DNA from 2 places in the Novosphingobium sp. TK46 genome. Region 1 is predicted to be linked to the other one. Evidence: riboswitches for the same ligand, from Rfam matches in the RefSeq annotation. Region 1 holds a riboswitch; the other holds the start of a gene.
The links. A riboswitch is a leader RNA that binds a small molecule or an ion and turns the genes downstream of it on or off. The one in region 1 is predicted to bind cobalamin.
Positions count from the first base shown of each region.

Region 1 (15,140 bases):
CGAATCGACGACCGGACGCATCTTCCCGCGCTTCTACATTCGCGGCCTGGGCAACATCGACTTCTACCTCGGCGCATCGCAGCCGGTGTCGATCATCCAGGACGACGTCGTGCTGGAGCATGTCGTGCTCAAGTCGAACCCGGTGTTCGACGTGGCGCAAGTCGAAGTGCTGCGCGGTCCGCAAGGCTCGCTGTTCGGCCGCAACACCACCGCCGGCATCATCAAGTTCGACACCGCCCGCCCCACCCAGACGCTTGACGGACAGGCCTCGCTCAGCGTCGGCAGCTACAAGACGGTGACGATGGATGCGGGCATCGGCGGCCCGATCGTGGCCGACAAGATCGCCGTGCGCGCTTCGGTGTTCGTGCAGCATCGCGACGACTGGGTCGACAACACCTATGCCGGCCCCAGCTTCGACGGCACCGTCACGCCGATGAAGAACGTCATGGGCGGCTTCGATGATCGCAACGCGCGTCTGCAGGTGCTGCTGACGCCGACGGACAACTTCTCGGTCCTGCTGTCGGGCCACTATCGCGATTACGAGGGGACTTCGACGCTGTTCCTGCGCGGTGGACTGGTGAAGGGCTCGAACGATCCGATCGCCCCGCGCAGCTCGGTCGCCTTCGACGAGGCGCAGAACAATCCCCAAGCCTACAAGACCAAGGGCGCATCGGCCCACGTCACCTGGGACTTCGGCCCGGCGGCGCTGACGTCGATCACCGCCTACGAAACCACCAAGGGCTACAGCCGGGGTGACACCGATGGTGGCGCCGCGGCCAACTTCCCGTTCAACGGCGTCGCCAATGGCTATGGCGAGTCGCAGGGCCAGATCCGCGACCTCGACCAGTGGACGCAGGAACTGCGCCTTGCCAGCACCGGCGACACCGCGTTCAAGTGGCAGGTCGGCGGCTTCTATTTCGACAGCCGCGACACGACCGACTTCTACCAGCGCCGCTTCTTCCTGACCGCGCCGGCCTCGGCCACCAACCCGAACAGCAACAACCCCAACAACTGGGTACGCCTGCGCAACGTCAACACCTCGTGGGCGGTGTTCGGTCAGGCCAGCTACAAGATCGGCGACAAGTTCACGATCACCGCCGGCGGCCGCTACACCGACGACGACAAGAAGACGCGCCTGCTCAAGACCGCGAACACGATCACCAACGCGGTCACCTACACCGGCCGCCGCTTCGTCGAGCTTGAGGACAAGAAGCCCAGCTGGGACGTGAGCGCGTTGTACCAGGCGACGCCGGATCTCAGCCTCTATGCCCGCATCGCGCGCGGTTTCCGCGGCCCGACGATCCAGGGCCGCTCGGCCGTGTTCGGTTCGGACTTCACCACCGCGGATTCCGAGACGATCACCTCGTACGAAGCCGGTTTCAAGAGCCAGCTGCTGGACAACACCCTGCGCTTCAACGCCAGCGCGTTCTACTGGAACCTCAAGGACATCCAGCTCAACGGCAACGATTCCAACGGCAACGGCGTGCTGTTCAATGCCGACAAGGCCGAAGCCTATGGCATGGAAGCCGAGCTGGAATATCGGCCCGTCGAGAACCTTTCGCTTTCGCTGGGCGGAAGCCTGCTGCACACCGAGATCAAGGACAACCGCGTGTTCGCACAGGCGTGCAGCCTGAACGGGGTGCTTGTGTGCACCGTCAACGACCCGCTGATCACGCGCGGCACCGGCACAGGCACGACCTACTTCGCGCAGATCAACGGCAACCCGCTGCCCAACGCGCCGAAGTACACGCTGAACGCCACCGCGCGTTACGATATCCCGATCAGCGATACATCCAAGGTGTTCATCTCCACCGACTGGAACGTCCAGGGCTACACCAACTTCGTTCTCTACAAGACCGACGAGTTCTTCTCGAAGGGCAACTTCGAGGGCGGCCTGAAGGTCGGCTACGACACCGGCACGTTCGAGATCGCGGCGTTCGCCCGCAACATCACGAACGAGAAGAACCTCAAGGGCGTGATCGAGAACTACATGGCCGCCGTCTACAACGAACCGCGCATCATCGGCGTATCGTTCAGCGGCAAGATCCGCTGAGCTGATCCGAATGGGGGCGGCCGGGATGCCGGTCGCCCTTTCCCATGATACACCGCTGGCGATGCAACGTGCGATCTTCCACTTCGACGGGGGCAGCCGGCCCAACCCCGGCCCGATGGAGATCGCCGTCGTCCATGCCGGCCAGACCCATTTTCGCGACGATATCGGTTTGGGCGACAACAACGAAGCGGAGTGGCTGGCGCTGCTGTTCGCCGTCGAACTCGCCACGGCGGCGCAGGTTCGCGACGTCCGGTTCGTGGGCGATTCGACGTTGGTGATCCGGCAGGCGAGCGGGGCGTGGCCCTGCCGCAGCCCCCAACTCCAGCCTTATCTCGCGGCGTTCGGCCAGGCGACCGGCGTGTTCGATCGCGTCATCATGCGCCACGTCCCCCGATCGAAGAACCTGGCCGGCATCGCCCTCGCCGGACGCGCTCTGCCTTAAGTCAGGCGGTCAGGCGGTCCAGGCGGAGACATCGGCCTCCTGCGCCACCAACGCCAGACCATGCGCGATCGAGGTCAGCTCGCCGCCGGACATGATCTTGTCGGTGCCGAACCGGCTGGTGAACACCGCGCGCACCGCCGGCACCAGCGAGGTGCCGCCGGTCAGGAACACGCGGTCGATCCGATCCTCGCCGACACCGGACGCCGCCAGCGCCTCGTCCACCGCGTTCGCCATGCGGGCGACATCCTCGGCGATCCAGCCATCGAACTCGGCACGGGTCACGATCGCTTCGATGTCGATTCCCCCGCCAGCAAAGCGGAAGGTCGCCTCTTCCTGATCGGACAGCGCCCGCTTGAGTTGCCCCACCGCATCGTAGAGCGCGAATCCCAGCTCGTTCTCGATCATCGCGATCATGCGACCGATCGCGTCGGGATCGACCGCGCTGCGCTGCAGGCGTTCGAGCTCACCCAGCGTGCGGCGATTGCGCATCAGCGCCAACTTTGACCAGTCCGCGAAGTCGTTGAAGTAGGAGGCGGGAATGTCGAGCACCTTGTCGAACGAACGGTACTGCCCGCCCTTGCCCAGGCGCGGCAGCACCAGCTTGTCGACGATGCGCTGGTCGAACCGGTCGCCGGCGATCCCGACACCGGCATGGCCCAGCGGCACACAGCGCTGCGCCGCCCCCGGCTCCTTCACCGACACGACCGAGAAGTCGCTGGTGCCGCCGCCGAAATCGGCGACCAGCAGCGTCGCGGGTTCATCCAGCCGCGAGGCGTAGCTGAACGCGGCGGCCAGCGGCTCGTAGACGTAGTGCACCTCGCCCGCGAAACCTTCGAACATCGCGTCATAGCGCTGCCGGGCGAGTGCCGGATCGGGCCTGCCACCGGCATAGTGGACCGGGCGGCCGACGACGACGCGGTCGAGCCGTTGCAGCGCCCCGTCGGCATGCGCCGACAGCTTGCCAAGGAACAGGCGTCCCAGTTCCTCGAACCGATAGCGCTTGGTGAACACCGAGGCGCTTTCGAACGAGGGGCTTGCGGCGACCGACTTGAACGACTGCAGAAACCGGCTGTTGCCCGGATCCTCGAGGTATTCGTGGATCGCCGCTGGCCCTGCCTCGACCGACAGTCCGCCAGGAACGCCGTCATCCTGCCAGAAGCACAGGGCCGAGCGAAACACCTCCGCCGACCCTCCCGGTCCTTCCAGCGCAATCAGGCGCGGCGGTTCGCCCGCATCGCCTGACAGGGCGACGACGCTGTTGGTGGTTCCGAAATCGAGCCCCGCGCTGGAGCCTGCCTGCCTTGATGTCATCTTGCTCTGCTGCGCCGCCGCAAACGACAGCTTCAATGGTCAGCGCCTTATGGCCGCAATCGCGGACAAATGGAACCATGCGCTACCGCATTGCAGCAATTCGGATGCGCTTAGCGTTGCGGCAATTGCTCTGCCAGCAGGGCGATGCCTTCGGCCGCGAAGTGCGTGTGGGTGGCGCCGTCGATCAGGATCGGATGCTCGGGCGTCAGCGTGGCGTTGTCCTTGTGCGCCGCGTCCAGTTCCAGCCACGTCCGCACCGCGCCTTCCAGGTTGGTGACCTCGGCCAGATCGCCATCGCCGCGCGGCACGTTCTGCAGCGCCGCGCTCATGCGCCAGTCGATCCGGGGCGTGGTGGTGTCGTCCCCCCATGTGGCTTCGGTCATCGTCTCAACCCTCCTGTCGCCAGCGGCCGGGTGCCGCAGCCTTGCAGTAGCGCAGACAGGCACGCGAGGGTTCCCTGGGGATCGCAGCACCGGCGCGGTTCACCGCCTTCCCCTCGCAGCCCGGCCGGGTTAGGCATGGCGACATGACCACGCACATCCTTTTGACCGGCGCCAGCCGAGGCATCGGCGCCGCGCTTGCCCAAACGCTGCGGACCCGTGACGTAAAGCTGTTCGCCGCCGCAAGCGCGGATGCCGACCTCGCTTCGCCCGAAGGCCCCGCCGAGCTGTGGGCAAAGGCACGCGACCGGCTCGATGATCGGATCGACGTGCTGATCAACAACGCCGGCGTGTTCGAAGCCTGCCCGCTGGACGAGGCGGACGAGGCATGGCGCGATCAGTGGCGGCGAACGATGACGATCAACCTTGAGGCATCGGCGCTGCTGTCGCGCTGGGCGATCCTGGCATGGCAGGCGAGCGGCACCGGCGGGCGGATCGTCAACGTCGCCAGCCGCGCCGCCTATCGCGGCGACAGTCCCGCCCACTGGCACTACGCCGCATCCAAGGCCGGGATGATCGGCATGACCAAGACCATCGCGCGCGGTTATGCGGCGCAAGGCATCCTCGCCTTCGCAATCTGCCCGGGCTTCACCATGACCGGCATGGCGGACGATTATCTCGCCAGCCGGGGCGGCGACAAGCTGCTGGCCGACATCCCGCTGGGTCGCGTCGCCCAGCCCGAGGAGATCGCCACGATCGGCGCGTTCCTGGCGCTTGACGCACCGCCATCGATGACCGGCGCGGTGCTGGATGCCAACGGCGCCAGCTACGTGCGTTAAAGCGCAGCGCCGAAGATTTGCGCGATCGCCTGCGGGGCCGATGCGAAATAGAAGTGCGCATATGTCGCGGTAAGGCCGCCGCAGCGATAGATCCGCTCGCCCTCGCGCCCATCCAGCCGCATCGCCTGCGCCACGGGAGCGAGCGGCGTGACGGTGCTGGAATAATGGAAGGTGTGGCCGCGCAGCGTGCCGCCGGGCATCTCCACCTGCTGCATGCCCAGCGCGGCGAAGCGGGCCTGCATCGTCGCGGTGCCGGGGATGATGCCGGCCATCGCCGCGCCGCCGCTACCGCCGCCGCCACCGCTATCGCCCTGCCGTCCCTCCAGCCGATCGAGGCAATAGAGCATGCCCCCGCACTCGGCCAGCATCGGCTTGCCGGCGGCATGGTGCGCGCGGATCGCCGCGATCATCGGCCGATTGGCGGACAACGCGTGCCTGTGCAGCTCGGGATAGCCACCGGGTAGCCAGATCGCTTCGCATTCGGGCAGCGCCGTGTCGTGCAGCGGCGAGAAAAAATGCAGTTCGGCACCCAGATCCTGCAGGCACGAAACATTGGCCGGATAGATGAACCCGAACGCCGCATCGCGCGCGATGGCGATGCGCACGCCGCGCAGCAGTGCCTCGGGCGTGGAGCCGACATCCGGCGGATCGAAGCGCACCGGATCGGGCAACCACGCCGCGCCAGGCGGAAGCGCCGCAGCCGCGCGCGCGATCCGGGTTTCCAGGTCAGCGATCTCGGCCGCCTGCACCAACCCGAGGTGCCGCTCGGGAAAGGCGGAGTGCGGATCGCGCGGCAGCGTGCCCAGCCACTGCACGCCGCCCCGGACGCCGGCCTCCAGCATCTCGGCATGGCGGGCGCTGCCGACCCGGTTGGCGAGGACGGCGGCGAGGGTCACGTCTTCGCGATACGACGCCAACCCAAGCACCAGCGCGCCGAACGTCTGCGCCATCGACGAACCATCGACCACCGCCAGTACCGGCAAGCCGAACCGCACCGCAAGATCGGCGGCGGAGGGGTCGCCGTCGAACAGACCCATCACCCCCTCGACCAGGATCACGTCCGCTTCGCGCGCGGCTTCGTGGAGCAGGCGGCGGCACTCCGCCTCGCCCACCATGAACAAGTCGAGCTGATAGACCGGCGCCCCGCTCGCCCGTTCGAGGATCATCGGATCTAGGAAGTCCGGCCCGCACTTGAACACCCGCACGCGGCGTCCGGCATCGCGATGCATGCGGGCGAGCGCGGCGGTGACCAGCGTCTTGCCCTGCCCCGAGGACGGCGCCGAGATCAGGAACGCCGGGCACTGTTCCGCCTGGAGGCTCAAACCCCGACCCTCGTGGCGCCGAGGTGCGCGTGCCCACGGCAGGGATGCAGGCGTCGATCCATGGGTGAGGGGACTTTCATCGAAGACGGCGGCGGATATGCCATGTGCCGGCCCATCGCAAGCAAGAGCCGCTTGCGTCGCCTATGGCCGCACGATAGGGCTCCCACCGCGACAGGTTCCCCGCATGGGGATCAAAAGGGAACTCGGGTGAAAGCCCCGAGGCTGCCCCTGCAACTGTGAGCGGTGAGCCATCCGGCCAATCTGCCATTGGGATCTAAAGTCCCGAGAAGGCGGCCGGAACCGGCGACGACCCGCAAGCCAGGAGACCTGCCGGTCGCGGTCGTTCTTCATCCGGGCAGGGTGCACCGGGTGTTCGAGGTCGCCTTGCGCATCGGCGCCGGGCTCCCTTGCGCAACGACAGCCACTGCCTTGCCGCGACATCCGCGCAAGGGAGCGTCATGTCGTGCCCCGCCCCTCGCGCCGGGGATCGTGCGCGCTTCCCCTGCACTGGTCGACCGGCAAGGTCCGACGTTGTTTGCGATGAGGGAGCGAGAGCCAAATGCTGCAGCCGGTCAATGCCGAGGCCGCCGTCGTGGTCTGCTCCACGTGCCGCGTATCCACCGACGAGCGCGAGGACGGCGCCGGGCAACGCGGCGGCGCATTGCTCGCGCAGGAAATGCGCGCGGTGCAGGCGGCCGAGCCCGAACTTGCCGGCGTGGCGGTCCAGGAGATGCCGTGCCTGTTCGCCTGCAAGCGTCATTGCGTCATCCACGTCCGCGCGCCCGGCAAGGTCGGCTACGTGCTGGGAGACTTCACGCCCGATCGCGATGCTGCGCATGCGATCCTGACCTATGCCGCGCTGCACGCCGCCAGCGAGGAAGGCGTGGTACGCTTCGCCCAATGGCCCCAGGGCGTGAAGGGGCATTTTATCGTGCGCACCCCGCCCGAGGGCTTCGTCTGCACATGATCGCGTTCGCGGATCGCAGCGCCTTTCTGGACGCTTTGCGCGCCTTACCGACCGCCTCCGCCGTGACGCGCGCGGGAGCGCTCGCCCGCCAGGCGGAGCTGACCAAGCCGCAAGGCTCGCTTGGCCGGCTGGAAGAACTCGCGCTGTTCATGGCCGGCTGGCAGGAGTCCGCGCGGCCGCGGCTGGATCGCGTGCGGGCGGTGGTGTTCGCCGGCAATCACGGCGTCGCCGCGCGCGGGGTCAGCGCGTTTCCGGTCGAGGTGACCGGGCAGATGGTCGCCAACTTCGCCGCCGGCGGTGCCGCGATCAACGTCCTGGCGCGCGAATGCGGCGCCGACCTGACGGTGGTCCCGCTCGAACTCGACCGACCGACCGGCGACATCGCGCAAGAGGCGGCGATGAGCGAGGCGGATTGCCTTACCGCGCTGAACCGGGGTGCGCGCTCGGTCGCCGCCGATACCCAGCTGCTGCTGCTGGGCGAGATGGGGATCGGCAACACGACCCCTGCCGCCTCCCTGTGCGCCGCCGCGTTCGGCGGCGATGCGGCCCTCTGGTCAGGCCGGGGGACCGGGATCGACGACGATGCCCTGGCACGCAAGCGCGAGGCGGTGGACATCGCGCTGGCCTTGCACGCCGACGATTGCAGCGATCCGTTCGAAACCCTGCGCCGGCTGGGCGGACGCGAAATCGCCGCGATCGCCGGCGCGGTCGTGGCGGCACGACTGATGCGCGTGCCGGTGCTGCTCGACGGCTTCATCGTCTGCGCCGCCATCGCGCCGCTGGTCGCGCGCCACCCCGAACTGACGCATCATTGCATCGCCGCGCACTGCTCCGCCGAAGCCGCGCACGAACTGCTGCTCGATCGACTCGGGCTGGAACCGCTGTTGCGGCTGGGCCTGCGCCTGGGTGAGGGCAGCGGCGCCGCGCTGGCCGTGCCGCTGGTGCGGGCGGCGATCGCCACGCACGCCGGCATGGCGACCTTTGCCGAGGCGGCGGTCGCCGGGCGGGCATGAGCGAGCGACTGGTCCACCTGCTGCGCCATGGCCCGCCACGCCGCACCGGCCTGCTGCTGGGCCATACCGACGAGCCGGCGATGACCGGCGATTGCCCGATCATCCGCGATCGCACCGCCGGGCTGGCGATCCGGCACGTCGTGACCTCGGACTTGTGCCGCGCCCGCGATCAGGCGGCGATCTGCGCACGCGATCGCGATGTCGCGCTCACCATCGATCCGGCCTGGCGCGAGCTGGATTTCGGGTCATGGGACGGGATGGCGCCCGGCAGCGTCGATCCATCGGCGCTGGCCAGTTTCTGGGACGATCCGGACGCCGCCCCGCCGCCCGGTGGCGAGCGCTGGTCCACCTTGCGCCAGCGTGTTTCCCAGGCGCTCGACCGGCTGGACACCGCGACGCTGGTGGTGACGCACGGCGGCGCCATGCGCGCGGCGCTCTCGGTGCTGACCGGGCTGGATCACCGCGCGGTCTGGGCGCTGGACTTGCCGTACCGGGCGCTGCTCACCTTGCGCATCTGGCCGGGATCGCCGATCGCCGGCCATGTCACCGGCCTCGACACCGGCCCGGTCACGGACGACCGCGCGTGAAGGCGATCATCCTCGCCATCCAGTTCATGACGCGATTGCCGCTGCCCGATGTGCAAGCCGACGCGCGCGACATGGGCCACGCGATCCGATGGTTTCCCGTCGCCGGGCTGATCGTCGGCCTGTGCGTGGCGGGCGGCGCGTGGCTGGGCCTGCAGCGCGATCCCTGGGCCGGGGCGCTGCTGGCACTGCTCGCCTGGACAGGGATGACAGGCGCCCTGCACCTTGACGGCCTGGGCGACATCGCCGATGCGGCGGGTGCCGCGCATGGCGACCGCTCGCGACTCTCCAGCGTGCTGGCAGACCCGCACATCGGCAGCTTCGGCGTGACCGCGATCGTCCTGCAACTGCTCACCAAGCTGGTGCTGGTGCGGCTCGCGCTGGACGCGCCATCGCTGCTGCCGCTGATCGCGGTGCCGGTGGTCGCCCGGATCGGTCCTTTGCTGTGGACGCTCACGCTGCCGCCGCTGCATCGCGGACTTGGCAGCACCTTCGGCGCGGGCGCGACCTGGCCGGTGACGGCGGCATGGCTGGCGATGCTGGCCATCGCGGCATGGAATATTGCCCCCGCCCTGCTCGCCGCCCCGGTGGCGATGGTGATCTGGGGCCTGTGGCTGAAGCGGCGGATCGGCGGCATCTCGGGCGACGGGCATGGCGCGGGTATCGAACTGGTGGAAAGCGCCATGCTCGCGGCGCTGATCTTCGTGCCATGAGCGACATACTGACCCACCACGGCGGCCGCCTGGGTGATGCGCGGGCGCGGTTCGGCGGCGCAGCGGCGGACTGGCTGGACCTGTCGACCGGCATCAATCCCACCGCCTGGTCACCGCCGGACGACCTCGTCATCGATTGGCGCGGCCTGCCCGATCCGGGTGAGCTGGCAGCGCTCGAACGCAGCGCCGCCGCCTATTTCGGAGTCGACCGCGCACGGTGTCTGGCGGTGCCCGGAAGCGAGACCGGCTTGCGCGCGCTGGGCGAACTGCTCCGGCTTCCGGGACGGCATGCGCCGCTGTGCTACAGCACGCACGTCAACGCCTTTGCGCAGGCACGCGCCATCTCCGCGCAGGATGACGCGGAACCGTCCGTGCTGGTACTGGGCAATCCCAACAACCCCGATGGCGCCACCATCGCTCGCGATGCGGTGCTGGCGGCACTGGCGCGGCAAGAAGACAACGGCGGCTGGCTGCTGGTCGACGAGGCCTTTGCCGATTGCGCCCCCGATACCAGCGTCGCCGCCGAGGTGGCGGACGACCGGCGGCTGATCGTGACGCGTTCGTTCGGCAAGTTCTTCGGCCTCGCAGGTGTGCGGCTCGGCTTCGTGCTGGCGCCGCGATCGGTGCTGGCTGCCTTGCGCGAGCGGCAGGGCGAATGGCCGGTCTGCAGCGCCGCGCTGGTGTTCGGGACCATGGCCTATGCCGACCGGCGCTGGATCGACCGCACACGACACGATCTGGCGGCGACGGCGCGGCGGCTCGACGATGTGCTGCGCCACCACGGGCTGCACCCGCAGGGCGATTGCCCATTGTTCAGACTGGTGGATACCCCCCTGGCGGGGCGGCTGTTCACCCGGCTGGCGGAGGCTCACATCCTGACCCGCGCGTTCGCCGATCACCCGCGGCTGCTGCGCTTCGGCCTGCCCGGCAATGCCGCCGCGCTCGCCCGCATCGACGCGCAACTCGCCGCCGCGCTGGCATGAGCGATCCCGTCGCCCTGCTCGCGCTGGCGCTCGACGCCGGGCTCGGCTGGCCGAACGCCTTGTATCGCCGCATCGGCCACCCCGTCGGCGGGTTCGCGCGCATCATCTCGGCTTGCGAGCGAGGCTGGAACCACGCCAGTCGGCCAGAGGCGCAGCGCCGGGTGCTGGGCGCGGCGACCTTGGTGCTGCTGGTGCTCGCCAGCGGTGGCGCCGCGTTCGTCTTCGAACTGGTCGTGCGCCGGGTGGCCGGACCATGGGCCTGGCCGCTGATCGCGCTCGCCGCCTGGCCGGCGCTGGCGCAGCGCAGCTTGCTGGATCACTACCAGCCGATCCTGACCGCGTTGACCGTCGGCGACTTGCCCGCCGCGCGCCGCGCCGTGGGGATGATCGTCGGGCGCGATACCGCCGCTCTCGACGAACGCGGCATCGCCCGCGCCGCGATCGAGAGCCTGGCCGAAAGCTTCTGCGACGGCGTGATCGCACCGCTGTTCTGGCTTGTCGTGTTGGGGCTTCCGGGCGTTTGGGCCTACAAGGCGGTCAACACCGCCGACAGCCTGATCGGCCACCCCGAGTCGCCCCTGCGCGCGTTCGGCTGGGCTTCCGCGCGGTTCGATGACCTGATGAACCTTGCCCCTGCGCGCCTGAGTGCGGTGCTGATCTGCCTGGCGGGCGGCGGCGGCTGGCGCGTGCTACGGCGCGATCACGGACGCCACGCCTCGCCCAACGCCGGTTGGCCCGAGGCGGCGATGGCCGGCGTGCTGGGCGTGCGGCTGGCGGGGCCGATCGCCTATGAGGGCGTGGTCGCCGCCAAGCCGTGGATCGGCGACGGCGGGGCGCCGGGCGCGATGCACATGGCGCGCGCGCGGACCGTCTTCCTGCGGGCTTGCGCGCTGGCCTGGATCCTGGCTGGAGGTGTCGAATGGCTGCTGTGATGTTTCAGGGGACCGGCTCGGATGTCGGCAAGTCCGTTCTGGTCGCAGGCGTGTGCCGCGCGCTCGTCAACCGGGGTCTTGCGGTGCTGCCGTTCAAGCCGCAGAACATGTCGAACAACGCCGCCGTTACCATCGACGGCGGCGAGATCGGCCGGGCGCAGGCGCTGCAGGCGATCGCCTCGCGCGCCGAACCGCATACCGACATGAACCCGGTCCTGCTCAAACCGCAGGCGGATCGCACCTCGCAACTGGTGGTGCACGGCCAGGTGCGCGGCACGCTGGGTTCCGCGAACTATCGCGAAGGACGGCGCGGACTGCTGCCCGAAGTGCTCAAGAGCTGGCACCGGCTGCAGGACCGCTGCGACATCGTGGTGGTCGAGGGCGCGGGCTCCCCGGCCGAGATCAACTTGCGCGAAGGCGACATCGCCAACATGGGATTCGCCCGCGCCGCCGGCGTGCCGGTGGTGCTGATCGGCGACATCGATCGCGGCGGGGTCATCGCATCGCTGGTGGGGACGCGCGCGGTGATCGAACCGGAGGATGCCGCAATGATCCGCGGCTTCATCGTCAACAAGTTCCGCGGCGATCCGGCGCTGTTCGCCGATGGCTATGCCGGGATCGAGCAGCGCACCGGCTGGCGCGGGTTCGGCCTGGTGCCGTGGCTGGCGGCGGTCTCGCGCCTGCCCAGCGAGGATGCGGTCGTCCTCGAACGCGGCACGTCGCGTAAGGCGGGTCGCGTGCTTATCGCCTGCCCGATGCTGCCGCGCATCGCCAATTTCGACGATCTCGATCCGTTCAAGGCCGAACCGGACGTCGAGGTGGCTATGATCCCGCCCGGGACGCCCCTGCCCGCCGACGCCGGGCTGATCGTGCTGCCCGGCTCCAAGGCGACGATCGCCGACTTGGCGTTCCTTCGCGAACAGGGCTGGGACATCGACATCCTGGCGCACCATCGGCGCGGTGGGATGGTGCTGGGCATCTGCGCGGGTTTCCAGATGCTGGGCCGCTCGATCGCCGACCCCCTCGGCATCGAAGGGGAAGCAAGCCGGATCGCCGGGCTGGGCCTGCTGGCCGCCACCACGACGTTGACCCCGCGCAAGACCTTGCGGCTCGTCACCGGCACCGCGCTTGGCGCCGGGTTCGAGGGATACGAGATGCACATGGGCCGCACCGATGCCGAGGACCACGATAACGCCTTCGCCACCCTTGCCGATGGTGTTGGCGATGGCATGGTGTCCGCCGATGGGCGGGTCATGGGAACCTACTGTCACGGCCTGCTCGCCTCGGGCGATTTGCGGCGCGCAGTGCTGGGCCGTGCCGGCGCGCGCAGCACCGGGGCCGATCACGCGGCGGTCGTGGATGCCGCGCTGGACGAACTCGCCGCCGAACTGGAGCGGCACCTGGATATCGATGCGCTGATCGCCCTGGCCCGCGAGCCACGGTCATGACGATGCTGGTCATCGGCGGCGCCCGGTCCGGCAAGAGCCGCTATGCGCAGGACAGGGTCGAGAATGTGACAGGGCGGCTCGCCTTCATCGCCACCGCCGAGCGGGGCGATGCCGAAATGGCGGATCGCATCGCCCGCCACCAGGCCGATCGCGGCCCGCGCTGGACCGCGTTCGAAGCACCGCTGGAACTGCCCGCCGCCATCGGGCGTATGCAGCAGCAGGCGGATGCGATCCTGGTCGATTGCCTGACCCTGTGGCTGTCCAACCTGATGCTGGCGGAACGCGATCTGGCGTCGGAAACCAGCGCGCTCGAAGCGGCGGTGCACGAATGCGGCATACCCATCGTGCTGGTCACCAACGAGGTTGGCCAGGGCATCGTGCCGATCAATGCGCTCGCCCGTCGGTTTCGCGACGAGGCGGGCAGGCTCAACCAGCGGATGGCCGCCGCGTGTCGGCAAGTGGTGCTGGTAACGGCCGGTTTGCCCTTGACGCTGAAATGAGCGGTGATGCCCAGAGTGGCAAGCATCAGGAACAAAGCAGGAAGATCAGCCGCGGATTTTCGGTACGATCCTGAAGCTATCGTGCCCCGGTCGACCAAGAGCGGTGGCACGCTGATCGTATTCGCCGGCCAGCAGAGTCAGGCGCTCACAGGTAAGCGTATCCGCGACGCCCGATGCAAGACGACGGCAGCGCGCTGCTTCTTTGCGTAGCCACGTTGCATCATCAGGGACGGTCACGACATCTCCTATCTCGAACTTACTTTTGTTAAAGTACTGTCGCGATTGTTTCGTTCCTGACTTTATGTCGCAAGAAGGCTTCAGCTCGGCGCCTGTTGCAGATGGGCCGCTTTGTGAACCATCTGGCACACAGCGCTCTCCACGGGGCATGGGATCAGGTCCGCTGCCAGGGTCGATCGATTACCTCGATCCAATCGCCATACGCGTGGCACCTTGCCAGCAGTTGGGTGTGCTGGTCGGGCCAGCGTGTCAGCAGAAGCTGCACTTCACTGCGTTTTGGCGTCCATTCGAAGGTAATCCACGCCAGCGGTCGTTCGCACGTCGCGGCATGCCCTGCCTGTCGGATGCTGCGCATGATCGCATAGCGATCGCGCGTGCCAAGATACTGGAACACCATCGAATGAAACACGACGCGGCAGACGCCGGCCTCCTGCGGGGTCGTCAGGCGTGAGGCCAGCCAGTCGGCAGCGTTGCCCTTGTCCACGCGCGGCGGGTGACTTTGGGCCATGGCCAGCGCCTGCTCGAGGCGCCTGGCGCGTTGTGGCTGGTCGGCCCAGACGAACGACAGCAATCGTTCGCGCGTGGCATCGTCGCCGGCGTCGAGCGGATTGAGATCCACCCCTCGCGCGCTGACCACCTCGACGGGCGCGTAAGCCGGCGCGGGACCGCGCCATTCGGGGCGAATGCGGATCGGCGAGTTGTCGTCGCCCGCCGACACGCCGCCAAGCTCGTAAGCGTAGCGAGCCAAATTCAGGTTCAATCCGCAGCTGGACCCAAGCTCGAGCAGTTCGAATGGTGCATCGAACACCCGGCGCATCGCCATCAGTGCGGTCACGATCGCCGCGGCGCGCCCAACCTCGTTGGTCTGCGGCGTATAGCGCATCCATTCGGCGATGAAGCCGTCTTCCCGCGTCAGCGTGGCCGCGATCGCCGCGTCGAAATCATCGTGCTCGCCATTGTAGAGCGACGTGAGATCCGATTGCGAGCCGCGCCGGGCAATCGCGTTGAGCGCGGCGTTGAACCGCATTGCGAGCGCCGCCGCCGAAGGATCATTCGGCCAGTTGGCGATGAGATCCGCCGTCCTGGGAGCATGGTCGATCTGGCGTTGCCCCGCCTCCAGGACCGAGGCCACGAAGGAGGATCCAAGTTCCCGCGCGACACCGGCCTGGTATTTCAACTCGCAGCGTCGTTCGACGCGCGCCATCATGTTCATCGGTCGCGGTCCTCAGTGCCAGGCCTGTTCGCCATTGGCACCACCGATGTCCATCAGCGCCGGGATAGCGAAGTTGGACATGGGCTGGGCCCGGCCGCCAAGGCGGCTCTGGATGGATCCCGCGTGGCTGCCCCCCTCGACCTTGAACTGGCCGGCCTGTTCGGACAGCGATCCGACCTCGCTGGCGAGCTGGCGCGCGGCGG
Region 1 covers NZ_CM143963.1:2,244,354-2,259,493, reverse strand. Annotated here, with positions in the region: gene ACXJ1Z_RS10870 (TonB-dependent receptor) at 1-2,053, shown strand, start outside; gene ACXJ1Z_RS10865 (ribonuclease HI family protein) at 2,079-2,495, shown strand; gene ACXJ1Z_RS10860 (Hsp70 family protein) at 2,505-3,806, opposite strand; gene ACXJ1Z_RS10855 (hypothetical protein) at 3,917-4,189, opposite strand; gene ACXJ1Z_RS10850 (SDR family NAD(P)-dependent oxidoreductase) at 4,333-5,025, shown strand; gene ACXJ1Z_RS10845 (cobyrinic acid a,c-diamide synthase CobB) at 5,022-6,347, opposite strand; cobalamin riboswitch at 6,504-6,696, shown strand; gene ACXJ1Z_RS10840 (DUF1636 domain-containing protein) at 6,907-7,314, shown strand; gene cobT (nicotinate-nucleotide--dimethylbenzimidazole phosphoribosyltransferase) at 7,311-8,327, shown strand; gene ACXJ1Z_RS10830 (histidine phosphatase family protein) at 8,324-8,914, shown strand; gene cobS (adenosylcobinamide-GDP ribazoletransferase) at 8,911-9,624, shown strand; gene ACXJ1Z_RS10820 (aminotransferase class I/II-fold pyridoxal phosphate-dependent enzyme) at 9,621-10,607, shown strand; gene cbiB (adenosylcobinamide-phosphate synthase CbiB) at 10,604-11,539, shown strand; gene ACXJ1Z_RS10810 (cobyric acid synthase) at 11,527-12,987, shown strand; gene cobU (bifunctional adenosylcobinamide kinase/adenosylcobinamide-phosphate guanylyltransferase) at 12,990-13,487, shown strand; gene ACXJ1Z_RS10800 (DUF2332 domain-containing protein) at 13,879-14,937, opposite strand; gene ACXJ1Z_RS10795 (methyl-accepting chemotaxis protein) at 14,950-15,140, opposite strand, start outside.

Region 2 (15,140 bases), 1.5 Mb from region 1:
GTTCCCGCCAAGCCGCGTCCCCTGCTTCGAGCGCCTCGAACACCGCGGACGCCATCGCGAAGACGCCGGGATCGCCCGAAGACACCACCACCACGCGGCGCCCCTGGGCCGCCAGCCGCAGCGCATGGGTGGCGCGATCGAGTTCGACGCGGTTATCCGATGGGTGAAGTGTCAGCCCCTCGCGCGCGGGAACCCGCGCCACGTAAGGAATATAGCCGATGACGTCGGTCGCCTCTGCCAGCGCCGTGCTGACTTGCGGCGTCACCAGGGCATCATCTCCCGGTCCCAAGCCGGCAATGGCTAGCCAGCCGGGAATCATGGCCGGCGCCCCTGCCCATGGATTAGCAGGATCGAGAAGTAAGGCGTGACGTTTTCTGCCTCTATCAGCGGAGTGACGCGTTGGTTGGGCATCGCCGCGTGCTCGACCAGCCAGGCGGCCTGTTCACGCCCGGCAGCGGCGACGGCGCGACGAAGTTTGGGTAGGTTACGACCGATCTTCATCACTACCAGAGCATCGGTATCGCGGATACGGCGAACCAGCTCGTCTTCGGGCAAGGTAGCCATGGCGACTGTCAGCACGTCGTCGCCCCAGGTAATCGGCACCCCTGTCGCGTTCCACGCGCCCGCCATGCCGGTGATGCCCGGCACCACGTTGACCGGCACCACGCCCGACAATCGCGAGTGCAGGTGCATGAACGAGCCGTAGAAGAACGGATCGCCCTCACACAGTACGACGACGTCATCGCCGGCGCGGGCAAGCGCCGCGATCCGCTCGGTACTCTCAGTGTAGAACGCCGAAAGTTGCGCGTTGTAGCGCGGATCGGTCAGCGGGATCTCGGTCGTGACTGGATACTCCATCGCGATCTCGACCACGTCCGCACGCAGCATGCCTTCCGCAATACGACGGGCTTGTCCGGGCCGGCCAGCCTTGCGAAAGTAGGCGACGTGGCGAGCGCCACGAACCAGCCGATCGGCCCGCACGCTCAGCAGGTCGGGCGCGCCGGGCCCCAGACCAACACCGTGTATCGTTCCGCAAGGCACGGAAGGGGCAAGAGAGACCAGGCTCATTCGGCGCGGCTCGCCAGCGCGTTGATGGCGGCGACGGTGATGGCGCTGCCGCCAAGCCGTCCCTCGACGATGCAGCAAGGCACCGGTTGCTTCGCCCACAAGGCGGCTTTCGATTCAACCGCACCGACGAAGCCGACCGGACAGCCGACGATCGCTGCCGGCCGAGGACAAGCGGGATCCTCCAGCATGTTGAGCAAATGGAACAGTGCGGTCGGCGCATTGCCGATGGCCACCACCGCGCCGCCGAGATGCGGGCGCCATAACTCCAGCGCGGCGGCCGAGCGGGTGTTGCTCATCCGACGCGCCATGTCCGGCACCTGGATATCATGCAGCGTGCATACGATCGGATTGCCCGCGGGAAGCCGGCCGCGGGTTATCCCCTCTGACACCATGCGCGCATCGCACAGTATCGGCGCCCCGGCGTTCAATGCGGTCCGCGCCGCCACCCCAAAACCCGGCGAGAAACGGATATGGGGGCCAAGCTCCACCATCCCGGCGGCGTGGATCATCCGCACCGCGACAGGCTCCTCGTCCTTGTCGAAGCGAGCCAGTTCGGCCTCGGCTCGGATCATGGCGAAGGACTTGCGATAGATCGCGGCGCCATCGGTTTCATAGACATGCGGCATCAGGAAGCTCCGAACTGGCGCAGGATTTCATCTTGGGTGAGTGCCGTGTGGGAGGGGGGCGCTCCGGCACGCGCCTGGGTGGCAAGGTCGTAACGTCCATCGCGACCGGTCACGGTGATGTCCGCCGGCCCCGGCCGCGCGCAACCCTTGCCGCAACCCGACACGTGCAGCCGTCCTGCGACGAGCGGGGCCAAACGGCGCGCAAGATCCCGCGTGACCACGGTAGCTTGCGGACAGCTTGGTGCCCCGGGACAGGCATCGACATGGAGCAGCGGATCGTGCGGATCGTCCAACAGACCCGCTATGGCTCCGATCGAAACACCCTCCAACAAAACGACGCGCCAAGGCGTGAAGCGGACCGCCACTGCCGACGATTGTGTGATAGCTGCTGCGAGTTCATCGGCCTGGATACGTCCGAAGGCCAAACCATAGGCACTGCCCAGCTCGTGATGGCCTGGCGCAATAGGCTGACGCTGGCGCGATGGGGCGATGTTTCCGGTGGCCCAGGCGGGAAGCACTGGATCGTGTCTTGCCATGCGTCCCGCCGCCGCGCCGCCGCTCGCCACGAACCATCTCGTCAGGGCAAAGAGTGCAGCGACTTCCTGCCCCTCCGCGATGACAATGCCGTGATCCCGACCATCTGCTCTCAGAATAAGTTGGCCGCCCTCCCCGCGCTCGATACGAAAATCACCCGGCTCTTCGCGCAGGGTGCAGGTTGCTCCGGCGTCGATGACGAACCCCATCTTGCCCGGCAGGTCGGGTAGCTCATCGAGCCGTCCGAGCAATTCGCTGGCGATGCGGTGCGTGTCGTCGCCTGCCCGCCAATCAGGTGCGACCATGACGTTGCGACGGGTCTCGCGGATCGGGTCGCGATCTATCAGTGCGCCGGCCAGCAGTCGTTCGATCATGGCGGCCCAGCCCTCCGCGCCGATGCCGCGAAGCTGCAGGTTGGCGCGCCGGGTCAGATCGATCGCGCCGCTGCCGTGTGCCTGCGCCGCCTCGCACACAGACAGAACCTGCTCGCGCGTCAGCACGCCAAGCGGCGGTTTGATCCGGACCAGCAGGCCATCGCCCGCCATCATCGGGTGCCAGGCATCAGGGCACCATCCCTTGATCGCAAAGTCGCTCACCGCGCTTTACGCCGCCCGTGGGCTGCAAACGCAGGCGACACGCTTGGCGGAACCCTGCACGACATGAACACCGGCAACCTCCACACACCTACGGCGACGATGGCGGGGGCTTGCCGGCAGAACCGGTCGGCGCGCGACGACGGGCGGGCATGCCAAGGCACCCGAAACCCGCGCGACCATGCAGCCCCAGCCGCACAGCTTCGTCGCTCAGACGGAGAGTTACCGTGCCATGACCATCCCCTGGATCAGGCAAGAGCGACCGGTGCGCCGGCAGGTCTCCTGGCTCACGGGTCACAGCTTGATGCGCGCCTTCCCAGACAAAGCGCACGCGCCTCGTCCAGTGGCTGCTCTTCCAACGTGGAGAGCTTGCGCATCGCGCTATCCGCTTACAGTTGCAGGGACAGCCGCGGAGTTGGAGGCAAGCCCCCTCACCGCATTCCCGATTAAGCCCCTTGCGGGGGCACCGGCGCGATCAACAAAACACAGGGCTAGCCCCGCACTTCGGCGAAGCGCCTAGACCAAACCGAGCGCCAAGCCAATGGCTCTTGTCGTAGGCTCAGGCCGGAGCTTCGAGGGGATGGAACAGCCGGCCCTTTTCGACGAAGTAGATGATCACCAGCACCGCCACGCCGATGCTCAGGTAACCGACCGCGAGAGGCAGCGTGGTACCGGAATACGACTGGCCGATCGCAAACCCGACCAGCACGGCGCCGATGCTGGTGATGAACCCCTGCACCGATGATGCCGTCCCGGCGATATGCCCGACCGGCTCCATCGCCATCGACCCGAAATTCGAACCGCACAGGCCGATACAGGTCATGCTCGAGGCCTGCAGCACCATATAGCTCAACAACGTCTCGGACCCGGTCGCGATGATGCCGACGTGGATGATCGAAAGCGCGATGAGGCAAAGTACCGCGGCTTGCGAAATCCACCGGGTGCCGAGGCGCTCGACCAGCTGACTGTTCGCGAACGACGCCAAGCCCATCGCCCCGGCACAGATCGCGAAAAGGATCGTAAAGCGCTCCCCGGCACCGAATTCATCGACGAAAATCTGCTGCGCCGATGAGACGAAGGCGATGATGCCCCCGAACGTCAGCGACGCGGCGATCGCATAGCCGATCGAGAATCGATTGGTGAGCGTAAGTCGATAGCTCGATCGCAGGTTCGCCAGCGAAATCGCAACCCGCCCGGCATCCGGCAAAGTCTCCTTCAACCGCAGCAGCGTCCACGCGAGTACGAAGGCCGCAAAGCCGCCCAGCGCATAGAAGATGAACCGCCAGGGTCCGATCGTAAGCAGTGCCTGGCCCAGGGTTGGCGCCAGGATCGGCACGAGGAAGAAGATCATCTGCGCAACCGACATCGTCCGCGCCATCTGTCGCCCGGACGAGCCATCGCGTACGATCGCGACGGCCAGGACCCGAGTTGACGCGGACATCAGACCCTGCAGCAACCGCGCACTCAGCAACGCTTCGAACGTCGCCGAACTTGCCGCAAAGACGCTGGCTGCGACAAATCCGATCAGCGTGGCAATAAGCACCGGACGTCGTCCGAAACGATCGGCGAGCGGGCCATACACAAGCTGGCCGGTGCCGAAGCCAAGCATGTAAACCATCACCACCCACTGCCGGTGATTGGCCGCGGTCACTGCCAGCTCGCGACCGATCTGAGCAAGGGCGGGCAACATCAAGTCCACGCCCAGCGCGTTCACGGCCATCAATGCGGCTATGAAAATGATGAACTCGCGCGGGTACATTCCCGAGGAGGCGTGTTGCGGCTTCATTGTCGTTCTACTCATTGTTCGCTTCGGCATAGTGCGCAATCGACCCGGCTCAGCGCTCCCGTCCGGAGCCCGGCTGATCGGCCATAGCATGCACAGCATGACGCTTGCAGGCACGGATCACCCCATGCTGATCACCAGTCGATCAAGCGCACGGTGCCGGCGCAGCCGACATGCGGATAGACGCTTCACCATACCGTAAAGTTTCTTCTTGCGTGGAATATCAATACTCTTTGCGGACCATCTCATGTTTCGTGGCGGAATGCGGGGCCGATACGATGGATCAATCGTCGCCTTAAGCATCTCGCGACCCCTACCGCACGTCCGCCATTTCCACGGTCGTGACAGCCGGTGTCGTTATCGTTCTAGAGACTTCGCGATAGAGTTCCTCGCAGCGATTCAGCCACCGGTCCCTGGTAAACAAGCGCAGCACGCGATCGCGCGGCGTGCTGCGCGAAATTGCCATGGCCGGAGCGATGGCAGCCGCCAGCGCATCGACATCTCCTGCCGGTGCGAAAACGCCCGCCTCCCCGATCACCTCGCATGCGGCGCCCATGTCGAACGCTGCCACCGGCAGGCCGCAAGCCATCGCCTCGGCGGCGACCAATCCGAACGGCTCGTCCCAGCATGGGGTGAAGAGGAACAGCGATGCACGGCCAAGTTCCGCAGCAAGGCGCTCGCCTGACAGATGGCCACCGTACCGCACATGCGGACCAAGCAGGGGCACGACTTCGGCCTGCCAGTAATCGCCGTCTTCGATGCTACCATAAAGCGTGAGATCGATGCCAGCCTGCCGCGCAGCGCGCGCTGCCAGATGCGGCCCCTTGTTCGGTGTCATGCGACCGCACCATACAGCCTCGGCGTTACCGCGCGCGACGAAGGGCCACTTTGCCGGATCGATCCCGTTATGCAGCACCGTGGCCTGCGCGGGAGCACCTTGCGGCCACCAGGCCTGCAACTGGCGGGCGGAGGTAACTGTCAAGCGATGTCGCGGCGACGGGCTCGCCGAGACGAACCAGTGCAGAGCATCATACGGCGGCACATGAAGCGAGGTGACGGTGGGCACGATCGCCGTGCGCCGCTGCTCCAGCGGGAACCGGTGAAGGCTGTTGTTGTGTACCACGTCGAACCCACCGCCGGCGATGCGGTCACACGCGTCAGCATAGCCGGCGTCCAGGTGCGCGATCAGCGGAGCGGATCCGCGATGCTCCGCCCATGGAAAGGTAGCTTCGTAATGCGTGTCGACCACCGCGTCGATTTCGAAGCGTGGATCGCTGTCGCCCGAGGCGAACAGCGTCACCTCATGCCCGCGATCCTGCAAGCCCTTGGCCAAGTGCCAGCAGTGCGCCTCCATCCCACCGGCGAACGGCTCGGAGATCCGCTGGCGAACGTGGCCAAGGATCGCGATCTTCACGCAGCCACCGCGTCCTTTCTGGTGGGCGCGGTGGCGGTCGAAGGCACGACGTTCGCTTCCAGCCAGCGCAGCACCCGCGCGGTATTGGCGTAAGGTTGGTGGCTTTGCTGACCGGTCAGGGCAAGGTCTTCTTCGCCCGGGGCACGCAGGATGCGCACGGGATGGCCGGGCAAATCCTCGATCAAGCCCATCAGCTTGAAGGCGTGCAGCCAATGCCCCATCGTCCGATAGCCCCACTTGGCTTCGAACAACTGAGCATTGCGCACCACGCTTTCGAGATGGTGCACCGGCGGCATGTGGTGCGGGTGATACTGGTGATACGCCAGACCACCCTTTGCCCACGCGATCGGCACGCCGGCCTTGCTCAGCGTCTTGCCGAAATCGGTGTCCTCGCCGCCATAGCCAAAGTAGCGTTCGTCAAATCCGCCAACGTTCAGGAACGTCGCCCGCCGCATCGCGAAGTTGAGCGACCAGAAGCAGCGATAGTCCTGGCATATCTCGATCCCATCTGGCGGTGGGCCCCGACGATCCGAGTGCTTTACCGCCACTTTCGCGAACGCGTCGCTATTCCAGTCACCCTGTGTCGCACCCCCGGGAAGGTAGAGCACCTCGCCCATCAGAAGACCGTCGAATCCCGTCATGAAGCCGGAGTAGTCGGCGATCAACTCGGGAGCGGGAATGCAATCCATGTCCAGGAAGACGAGGATATCGCCGGAGGCCTCGTGCGCAGCGCGGTTGCGTGCCGCCGCCAGTGGCAGTTCCTCGCCCGCCACCATGATCTGACGGATCGGGAAAGGCGCTTCGGGCAGTTCGTAGCGTTCCGGTTGCATGACCGCCACGATCAGTTCGGTCGGCAGCTCGGTCTGCCGCGACAAGCCGATCACCACGTTGGCCAGATGATCGGCACGGCCCTTTGCCAAGGTGACAGCGGATATCGTGGTCATGGCAGGGCGGGCTCCTTGGGCAGGGGTAAGGGTGAATTCGGGACAGGCGAGTCCCACAGTCGATGGGCAAGATTCTCGAGCCAGGTCGCCGCGCGCAGCGCCGGCGCATCGTCGATCATGTCACGCTGGCGAGCTGGCAAGTGGCTGGCGAATGCTTGCTCCAATGCCGCCGACCAGCCATGCGCGGATGATGGCAGGTGCGGTTGTACGCAGGCGAGGCCGGCCGCCGCCAGCGCCGCAGCCTTGTGGTGCTGCTCGTCGAAATATCGCCACTCCGGCACCGCCAGCCATGGCCGGCTTGAAGCCAGGATCTGCTGACAGGTCGTGTTGCCCGTCGATGCTATGACGAGGTCGGCGGCGGCGATATAATCCGCGGCATTGTCCACCCATCCACGATGCTCGATGTTCGCGGGCTCGGTCGCGTGCCAATCGCGCTGGACCTTGCCGATGGTGATCCACCGCGTGCCGGGCGTCGTCCGAGCACCGACGCCCAGCGGGGCTTGAGCAAAGCCCTCCCCTCCACCGCCGGACAGGACTAGGATCATCCGATCAGTGCTGGATACGCCGATACGCTGGCGTGCTACATCGCGTTCGGGCACGCGCACATCGACGCCCAGCCCCCCTGCGAAGCAGGTCCTGGCACGCATGTCGGCATCCCAGTCTGGCTGAGCAAGTTGTTCGTGGAACGGTGCAAGCAAGCCGGCGGCACCATCATAGGCCGCGCGATGGCCGGGATCGCTGCGATCACCATGTTGCAGCACCTTCACGTGTGGAACCGAGCAAATGCGGGCTAGCTGTGCGATTTCCGCCGATACGTCGCAGATCATCAACGCGGGGTCGGCCTTGTCGAACCACTTGGTGATGGTTGCCATAGCATGCCTTATGCCCGGCCAGCCCAAGGGCGCGCAGTGCAGCGTCTCAGGCGTTCCCACCCAGTCCATCGACCCGGCTTCTCGCCCGGTAGGCTCGAACAACGATGGCAGTCGCACGATCTCGACATGATCGGGCAGCGATGGAAAGATGTCATCGCGCGCGCTGAAGATCGTGACGGGGCGTTCAGGAGGCAGCGCGCGGGCGATCGCGGCGCAACGTTCCGCGTGGCCCCGGCCCTGGTGATGGACGAAGTAGCCGAATGGACGCCTCATGCCGCCTCGCACACGGTCGAAAACGCTGGCGACACCAAGCCAAGCCGGGCGAGCCCTTCCAGGACCCCGCCGGCATGCGAGGCAGTCGCGCGGTACAAGCCATCACGCCGTAGCAAACCGTCCAGTTCACGGCTCGCATTGCCGACCACGATCGCCGAACCGCAAGCGGCCAGCATGTCGGCATCGTTTCCGCTGTCGCCGGCCGCAACGCACTGCGCGAGGGTTAGACCTGAAAGCCGCGCATAATGGGCGATAGCGGCCGCCTTGCCTCCCGCTGGCGAAAGGACGTCGATCAGCCGATCGTGCGAGAAGACCACACGCGCCGCAAGACCGGCCTGGGCCAGCGTCTCTTGGATAAGGGCGGCATCGACTGCATCGCCAAAGAAGCTGATCTTGTGTGGTCCAGCTGTCGCGCTCGGCTGAGGATCGATGGCCAGAGATGCCAGTGTAGCGGCGACGGCGCGGCGATCCCAACCCTGATCGAGGATTGCGGCATAATCCGCGCATTCGATCCAGCCGCCTTTGCCATCCGCCAGCATGATGCGCGTCCCCACATCGACGATGAAGGCATCCGGCAACGGCAAGCGCCATTGATCAAGGATGGCGCAGGCCGCCGTGAGATCGCGTCCCGTCGCGACTGCGAAAGGCAGGTCTGATCTGCTGTGCCAGGCCGCGAAGTCGGCTGCGCCCCGTCTGCATCCCGTCAGCGTGTTGTCGATATCGCAAACCAGCAGCCCCGGCGCCTTTGCTTCGCGGTAGATCTCGACCGACCTTTCGGCGTACCGAGCCCATGAATAGGCTTTGACCCCTGCCCTGCCTGCCGCCGCAAAGCGCTGGTGCATGGCTGTATCCGAAAGTATCGTTGTCAACGCGGCGGCAAGCGCATCCTCGTCGTGCGGATCGAAGATCAGGCCATGGCCGATCCTGTCGATGATCTCGCCCGGCCCGCCATTGCAGGTGGCAACAACCGGTACACCCGCTTCGGCCGCCTCGACCACCGTAAGACCGAAAGGCTCGTGAAACGCCGGATTGACGAAAATGCCTCCCTCAGCCGCCAGTTGGTAAAGAGCCGCAACATCGTCAGCATCGTGCATCGACGGCAAGGCCACCTTCCCGGTTAACTGGGGCGTTCGACATAGTGCCTGCAATTCTTCGAGCACGGCGCGCTCCTCGCCATTGGCGTGGCGGTGCTGTCCTGCCAGGATGACAAGGTTGGCGCTTTCCTGCAGCCACCCGTCCCCAGCATAAGCCCGCAGGAGCGCGGCGAGGTTCTTCTTTCGCACAGGCCTGGCAATCGCGAGGATGATCGGCCGCTGTGGTTCGAGGATCCAATCGCCCAAACGATCCACGATGGTGCCCTGTTTCTTTGTCCGTGGGCGTTGGGGTACACCCGGCGGCACGATCCTTACCCGATCATCCGTCACCGCTTCGTAGCGCCCGATCTGGCAATCAGCTTCGTCCTGCGACGATGCGATGATCGCCGCAGCGGTGCGCAATGCCAAGCGCTCGGCCTCGATCCGCGCTTCCAGTCGCGAACCACCCTCGGAACGTTTGTCTATGCCCAGTGCATGGGGGGTGTAGATGAAGGGAATGCGAAATCGCATTTGCGCCGCAAGCGCCACTGCGGCGGCGTCGGCGAAGTGCGCGTGAATGATGTCGGGAATTTGGCGCAGACCGGCAAGATAAGCGCAGAATGCGCTGGTAAAGGCCGGCAGTTCCGCGGCCAGATCCTCCTTTTCCACATACGCAAGGTTCGCTGTGGCTATTCGGCTGACCGACAGCTTGGGCCCTATCCGATCAGTCTCCTGAGCATGAACCGGGTCCAGTCGCGCGTCTACGAACAGACGGGTGACGATGGTGACAGACGTAACATGATCAAGCGCGGCTTGGTGACGCGCCGCATCCAGCACGTAGGCAATGTGACCTCCGGTATCGGCGGTTACACCAAATTCAACCGGTGGCTTTCGCAGACAGCCCCCCAGCGCGAGATGAATGATGTTCAATGCGGTTCCCTGTTAGCAGGAACCCGTAACCCTTCGCATGCTTCTTTGATCCTAATCTATAAAAATGGTGCCCATGCGGGCAATCGAGAACATAATTAATGTTAATTCGCGGACAGGGAGATGAACTTATCGACTGATATGGGCACCAACAACAGCCACACGTAACCAAGCAAGAATGGCTGCAAACAACCCGTCCGAGCCGGTAGCTATTTACGCAACCACTTGAGATTTCGCGGGTTGAACTTTCGCATCACCGTTGTCGGCGTGGCTATCGCGGATGCTCTAAAGACGAGGCACCATGCTCATCCGCGCGGGCTATAACCTGGCATTCCAATGCAACGTCGCCACTCCAATGATCGCGATGCTAAACATCCATCCGTCTCGGGTCGCTGATGTGCGTCTGTCAGAATCGCTGAATGCCAGCGATTGCGTAGGTCGGGAGGATTATCTGGATGCCTTCGGAAACGTCTGCACGCGCCTGGTCCTGCAGCCAGGCACCACGATGCTGTCCAGCAGCTTCGTGATCGAGGATGCGGGACTGTCTGATCCCCAACTGGATGCCGAACAACAGCCCGTCGAAAAGTTGCCCGCAGAGATCCTCACCTACCTCGTAGGAAGCCGTTACTGCGATACTGACCGCTTGATGTCCGAGGCATGGTATCTGTTCGGCGGCGTTGCCCCAGGATCGGCCCGCGTGAAAGCAATCGTCGACTTTGTGCATCACCATCTCACATACGGGTATTGTTATGCGCGGGCGACCAGAACAGCATACGAGGCCTATCAGGAACGCGTCGGCGTATGTCGCGACTTTGCCCATCTGGCAGTCGCCTTATGTCGGTGCATGAACATTCCCGCGCGCTATTGTAGTGGTTACCTCGGTGATATCGGCGTATCGCCAGTCGATGTCGCAATGGACTTCCATGCCTGGTTCGAAGTCTATCTTGATGGCCATTGGCACGCCTATGATGCGCGCCACAATGTCCCTCGCATCGGTCGCATTCTGATGGCCGCCGGCCGTGATGCGGCCGATACCGCACTCACGACCGCGTTCGGCTGGGCGCAGTTGCTCCACTTCGAGGTGATCGCCGACGAAGTGTCCAGCCTGTCTGAACGCACGATCGCGCGTTCAACCTCATTGCAGCCGCATGACGGTATCTTACACCTTGTTGCCGCCTAGTTCTCAGCCTGAAGTCCGCGGAGTAGTTTCTCAAAGCTTTTCCAATTTTTGACGGCAGCATCCAAAGGGTTCGCTGAACGAACGCTGCAGCAGCAAGCGTTGTGGCAATTATGTGCCAGCGCGATGGGTCGGTTGGAAGGCTGCCTGGCCTCGGAAAGAACGCGTTCGGCAGGTACTTTCACGCTACTTGCCAAAGAACGAAGCAGATGGTCATTGATCAATGGCGATGACTTACGGGTGTTTGCGCCTAGGGAGTTCAAGCCGCACCAAATGCGTACAGTCGCCCTTTTCGGAGCGACCGCACGCAGCAGGTCCCTTCATTTACAGTCCTGCGGTAAGCTTCAGGTAGCCGAATTGCCCTGGAACATCGTAGGTTATCGGGTCGAAATTGTTCAGGCTGCCGCGTTCAGTACCCTTGCGATCGAGCACGACGGACCCGTTCGGTGCCGACAATACGTACTTGGCTACTGAACTGATTAATGTAGCTAAACCAAAGCACCATGGCGTCGCCAGCAAAGCGTAGATCGCCGCAAGGTGTGGAGCTAACCGGGTGTGCTGCTGCCACCCGCATCTAGCGCTCATCAAAATGCCCGCCCAGCCGGCCTGTTGATCCTCTGCGTTTTTGACAGCATGGACGCCTCGTAAGCGGGCCCTGAAACCTTCTTGACGACAGCATCGCGTGAAACCCTCACTTCGCCGCAGTGGCCTCGATCTCGACGAGATAGGCCGGGCCGGCAAGGGCGGCGACCTGGACCGTGGAGCGCGTCACCGTGCCGGGGTTTTCGGGCGTGCCGAAGAACTGTTTGAAGCCTTCGTTCATGCCGGCAAAGTCCATCTTCCCATTCAGCGCGGGATCGCCGCCGACGAAGACGGTGAGCTTGACGATGTCGCTCATCGCGTAGCCATGCTCCGCCAGGATGGCCTTGATCTTGTTGAGGACGCTGACGGTCTGGGTCTTGGTGTCGCCCAGGTCGGACATAGTGATCTGCGCCGGCGGTACCTTTTTCGATGGGTCGATCGGCGAAGCCAGCTGGCCGCTGAGGTAAAGCGTGGTCGCGCCCGCCTTCACCGTTGCCGACTGCAGGATGAGCCCGGGCGGCGCGTTGGGGTGCTTGATTACCGTCTGCCCGTGTGCGCTCGCGGCCAGCAGCGAAGCGGTCAGGACGGTCGAGAGAAACGCAAATCTTTTCATGTGTTCAACTCCGGTGATAGCCACGCTCAGGCTGCCCGAACGGCAGTGGAGCGATAAGGGGTTACGAGCGCTTCGGCGGTGACGCGACGGGCCAGTGCCAACACTTGCGCGCGGGCGGACTGGATACCGCCTTCCTGCCAGCCAGGCGTTTGGCTCAGCGCCGCCGTCGCGAAATAGACACGGCCCTCGGCCGCCTGCAGGAAGCGGAAGTCCTCGGTATCGATATTGCCTTCCTGGCGCCCGTTGGCGCTGCCCGCGTTCCAGTCGGGCCACGGTCCCAGGCTGTAGGGCACCTTGTGCCAGTTGACGGCGATGCCGTTCATCAGGTCGGCGCCGTGACCCGGATGCAGCTTGTCGACGATGCTGCGGGAGAAAGCGATCTGTTCGGCGATGGGACGCTTCTGGAAGGCCTCTGCATCGGGCCCCGAGCAGTAGCATCCCAGCAGCATGCCCCGATCGCTGTGCAGCCCGGCCGAGGGATACCAGATCAGTGCGGAGGGGCCGCCCACGAACGAGATCCCACCGTAGATCTGCTCCTTTTCCCAGAAACGAGGACTCTCGAAGGCGACCTTGTTCGAATAGTCGTACTTTACGTCCGCGATCGCCTTCTTGAGGCGGGGCGTGAAGTTGGTGTCGATCTTGGCCAGCACCGGAAACGGGATCGTGCAGATCATGTAATCGGCGACGACCGTTTCCTTCGCCCCGCTCGCGGTGTCGCGATAGACCACCTCGACGCTGCCCGAGCGCTGACGGATGCTCATCACCTCGGCCCCGCGCAAGGCAGGGCGCCGTAACGCGCCGTCCATCGCCATGTGGATGCGATCCATGCCGCCCACTGGCTCGAACATCGTCGCCTGCATGTAGAGGTTGTCCTCGAACAGGGTGGCCGGCAGCCGCTGGTTGGCGAGCAGCTGGTCCAGCGGCATGGCGGTGGACGGTGAAGCAAAGGTGACGCCCGCGCCCGGCGCGGTGCCGAAGCCCGAGCGCTCGGTACCGGTGAACGTGCCGTCATCGCCAAGGTCGCCATAGGCTTTGAGGAACGGCATCAGCTTTTCGCGGTCAGCCGCCGAAAGCTCGGTATCGAGCGAGCCCTTGTTGATCGCCTTGCCCAGCAGTTCGGCGATGCGACCGCGCATGTCGTTGATCGCGGTACGCATGCGGATCTTCGATCCGTCGTCGCCCATGACGTAGGCGGACCGGCTACTGTTGACTTCGACTTCCAGCGGGACGCCAAACGTCTTGGCATAGCCGAGAAGGCCCTGGTGAAAGCTGGGGATGCGCGCGGGGCCTGCGTTGAAATAGATCCCGTCGGAAAAGCGCGCGGTCTGCGTCTCCTCGCCGATCATCTCGATCGTATCGCCATCGCGCACGGTCCAGGCGCGGCCGCCGACGCGGGGGCGCGCCTCCAGCAGAGTCACCAGGAAGCCGGCCTGTTCCAGTTCGTAGGCCGAGGTTAGCCCGGCAATGCCTGCGCCCAGCACGACCACATGGCGCCCCTTACCCACTCCGGCGGGCAGCACGCTCATGTCCTGCGCCTGCGCGACCCCGGCGATGCCAAGCGCGTGCATGGCGCCGAAGCCGGCGCCCAGCCCGCCCATCAAGCCGATGTGTTCCAGTATCGATCTGCGTGTGATCATCGAACTGTTCCCCTGTTCGTAGCGTTGAGTATCAATCGAGATGCGGAGCGACTGGCTGTCCTTGTGCATTGCCGGCCCGGAAGATGGTGACGGGCAGTCCTAGGTCGTAAGGCGCTTGCCCATGCGCACGACGGGCACATCAAGACCGTCGACGTTCGTCGTGGTGCGCTCCATCTCTTCGTAGCCGCAGGCCGCATAGAGCGGCTCGCCCGCGAGCGTTGCCATCAGCTCTACGCGGGTGAACCCGTCCTCCAGGGCGGCCGCTTCGCATTGCTGCAGGATGAGCCGGCCGACGCCCCGGCGCGCGAAATCGGGATGGGTGTACATCGCCCGGACCCGCGCCGCCTCGGTCCGGCGATCGAGGAGGCGGGCATCGCGCAGCGCTGCGGAATGGTCGCCCCCGAACAAGGTTGCGCGACGGCTCCAGCCGCCACATCCGGCGATGGTGCCCTCACTCTCGACCACGAAATAGGTGCCGTCGTCGACCAGTTGCGTGTCGAGCCCCATGAAGCCGTGGCTGGCGGCGACTTGTGCCGGTGTCAGGAACGCGCGCTGGCTGATGTCGATGGCCAGCTGCATGATGTTTTTGAGTACCGGAAGGTCCGCAGTGGTGGCGAGGCGGGCTGCGATCGGGGTGGCGGCGTGGTTCGTAGGCATCGATGTCATGGCGTCCATAAGCAAAGGCGAGAAACGGCCGATCCGAGAAGGCGCGGGAGCCTGGCCCCGGCGCCTCCCTTCGAAGCGGATGGAGCTCAGTATTTGACGCGGGCCCGAACATACCAGAAGCCCCCGTTGATGCCGAAAGGACCGCCACTGCGCGGATAGATCTGGCCATCGGACGTACCACCCGTGACTGCGTAGATCGTGTTGAAGGCCTTGTTCAGCTTGTCGGGGTAGTTGTTGAACACGTTCGTCGCGCCGGCGGATAGCGTGTAGTGATCGGCGATCGTGTAGCTGACGTCGATGTCGGTGACGAATTCCGAGCCGAAGCTGTCGCCCGGATAGTCCTGCTGGGTCGACCAGC
Region 2 covers NZ_CM143963.1:3,747,295-3,762,434, forward strand. Annotated here, with positions in the region: gene cobJ (precorrin-3B C(17)-methyltransferase) at 1-319, opposite strand, end outside; gene ACXJ1Z_RS17860 (precorrin-2 C(20)-methyltransferase) at 316-1,068, opposite strand; gene ACXJ1Z_RS17865 (precorrin-8X methylmutase) at 1,065-1,694, opposite strand; gene ACXJ1Z_RS17870 (ferredoxin-like domain-containing protein) at 1,694-2,824, opposite strand; cobalamin riboswitch at 3,077-3,307, opposite strand; gene ACXJ1Z_RS17875 (multidrug effflux MFS transporter) at 3,381-4,607, opposite strand; gene ACXJ1Z_RS17880 (glycosyltransferase) at 4,918-6,018, opposite strand; gene ACXJ1Z_RS17885 (glycosyltransferase family 2 protein) at 6,015-6,962, opposite strand; gene ACXJ1Z_RS17890 (glycosyltransferase) at 6,959-8,107, opposite strand; gene ACXJ1Z_RS17895 (HAD-IIB family hydrolase) at 8,104-10,110, opposite strand; gene ACXJ1Z_RS17900 (transglutaminase-like domain-containing protein) at 10,409-11,287, shown strand; gene ACXJ1Z_RS17905 (RidA family protein) at 11,976-12,479, opposite strand; gene ACXJ1Z_RS17910 (flavin monoamine oxidase family protein) at 12,506-14,116, opposite strand; gene ACXJ1Z_RS17915 (GNAT family N-acetyltransferase) at 14,216-14,782, opposite strand; gene ACXJ1Z_RS17920 (TonB-dependent receptor plug domain-containing protein) at 14,869-15,140, opposite strand, start outside.
Region 2: it holds a riboswitch for cobalamin, as region 1 does, so the genes downstream of both, ACXJ1Z_RS17870 (ferredoxin-like domain-containing protein) here and ACXJ1Z_RS10840 (DUF1636 domain-containing protein) in region 1, are expected to answer to the same signal.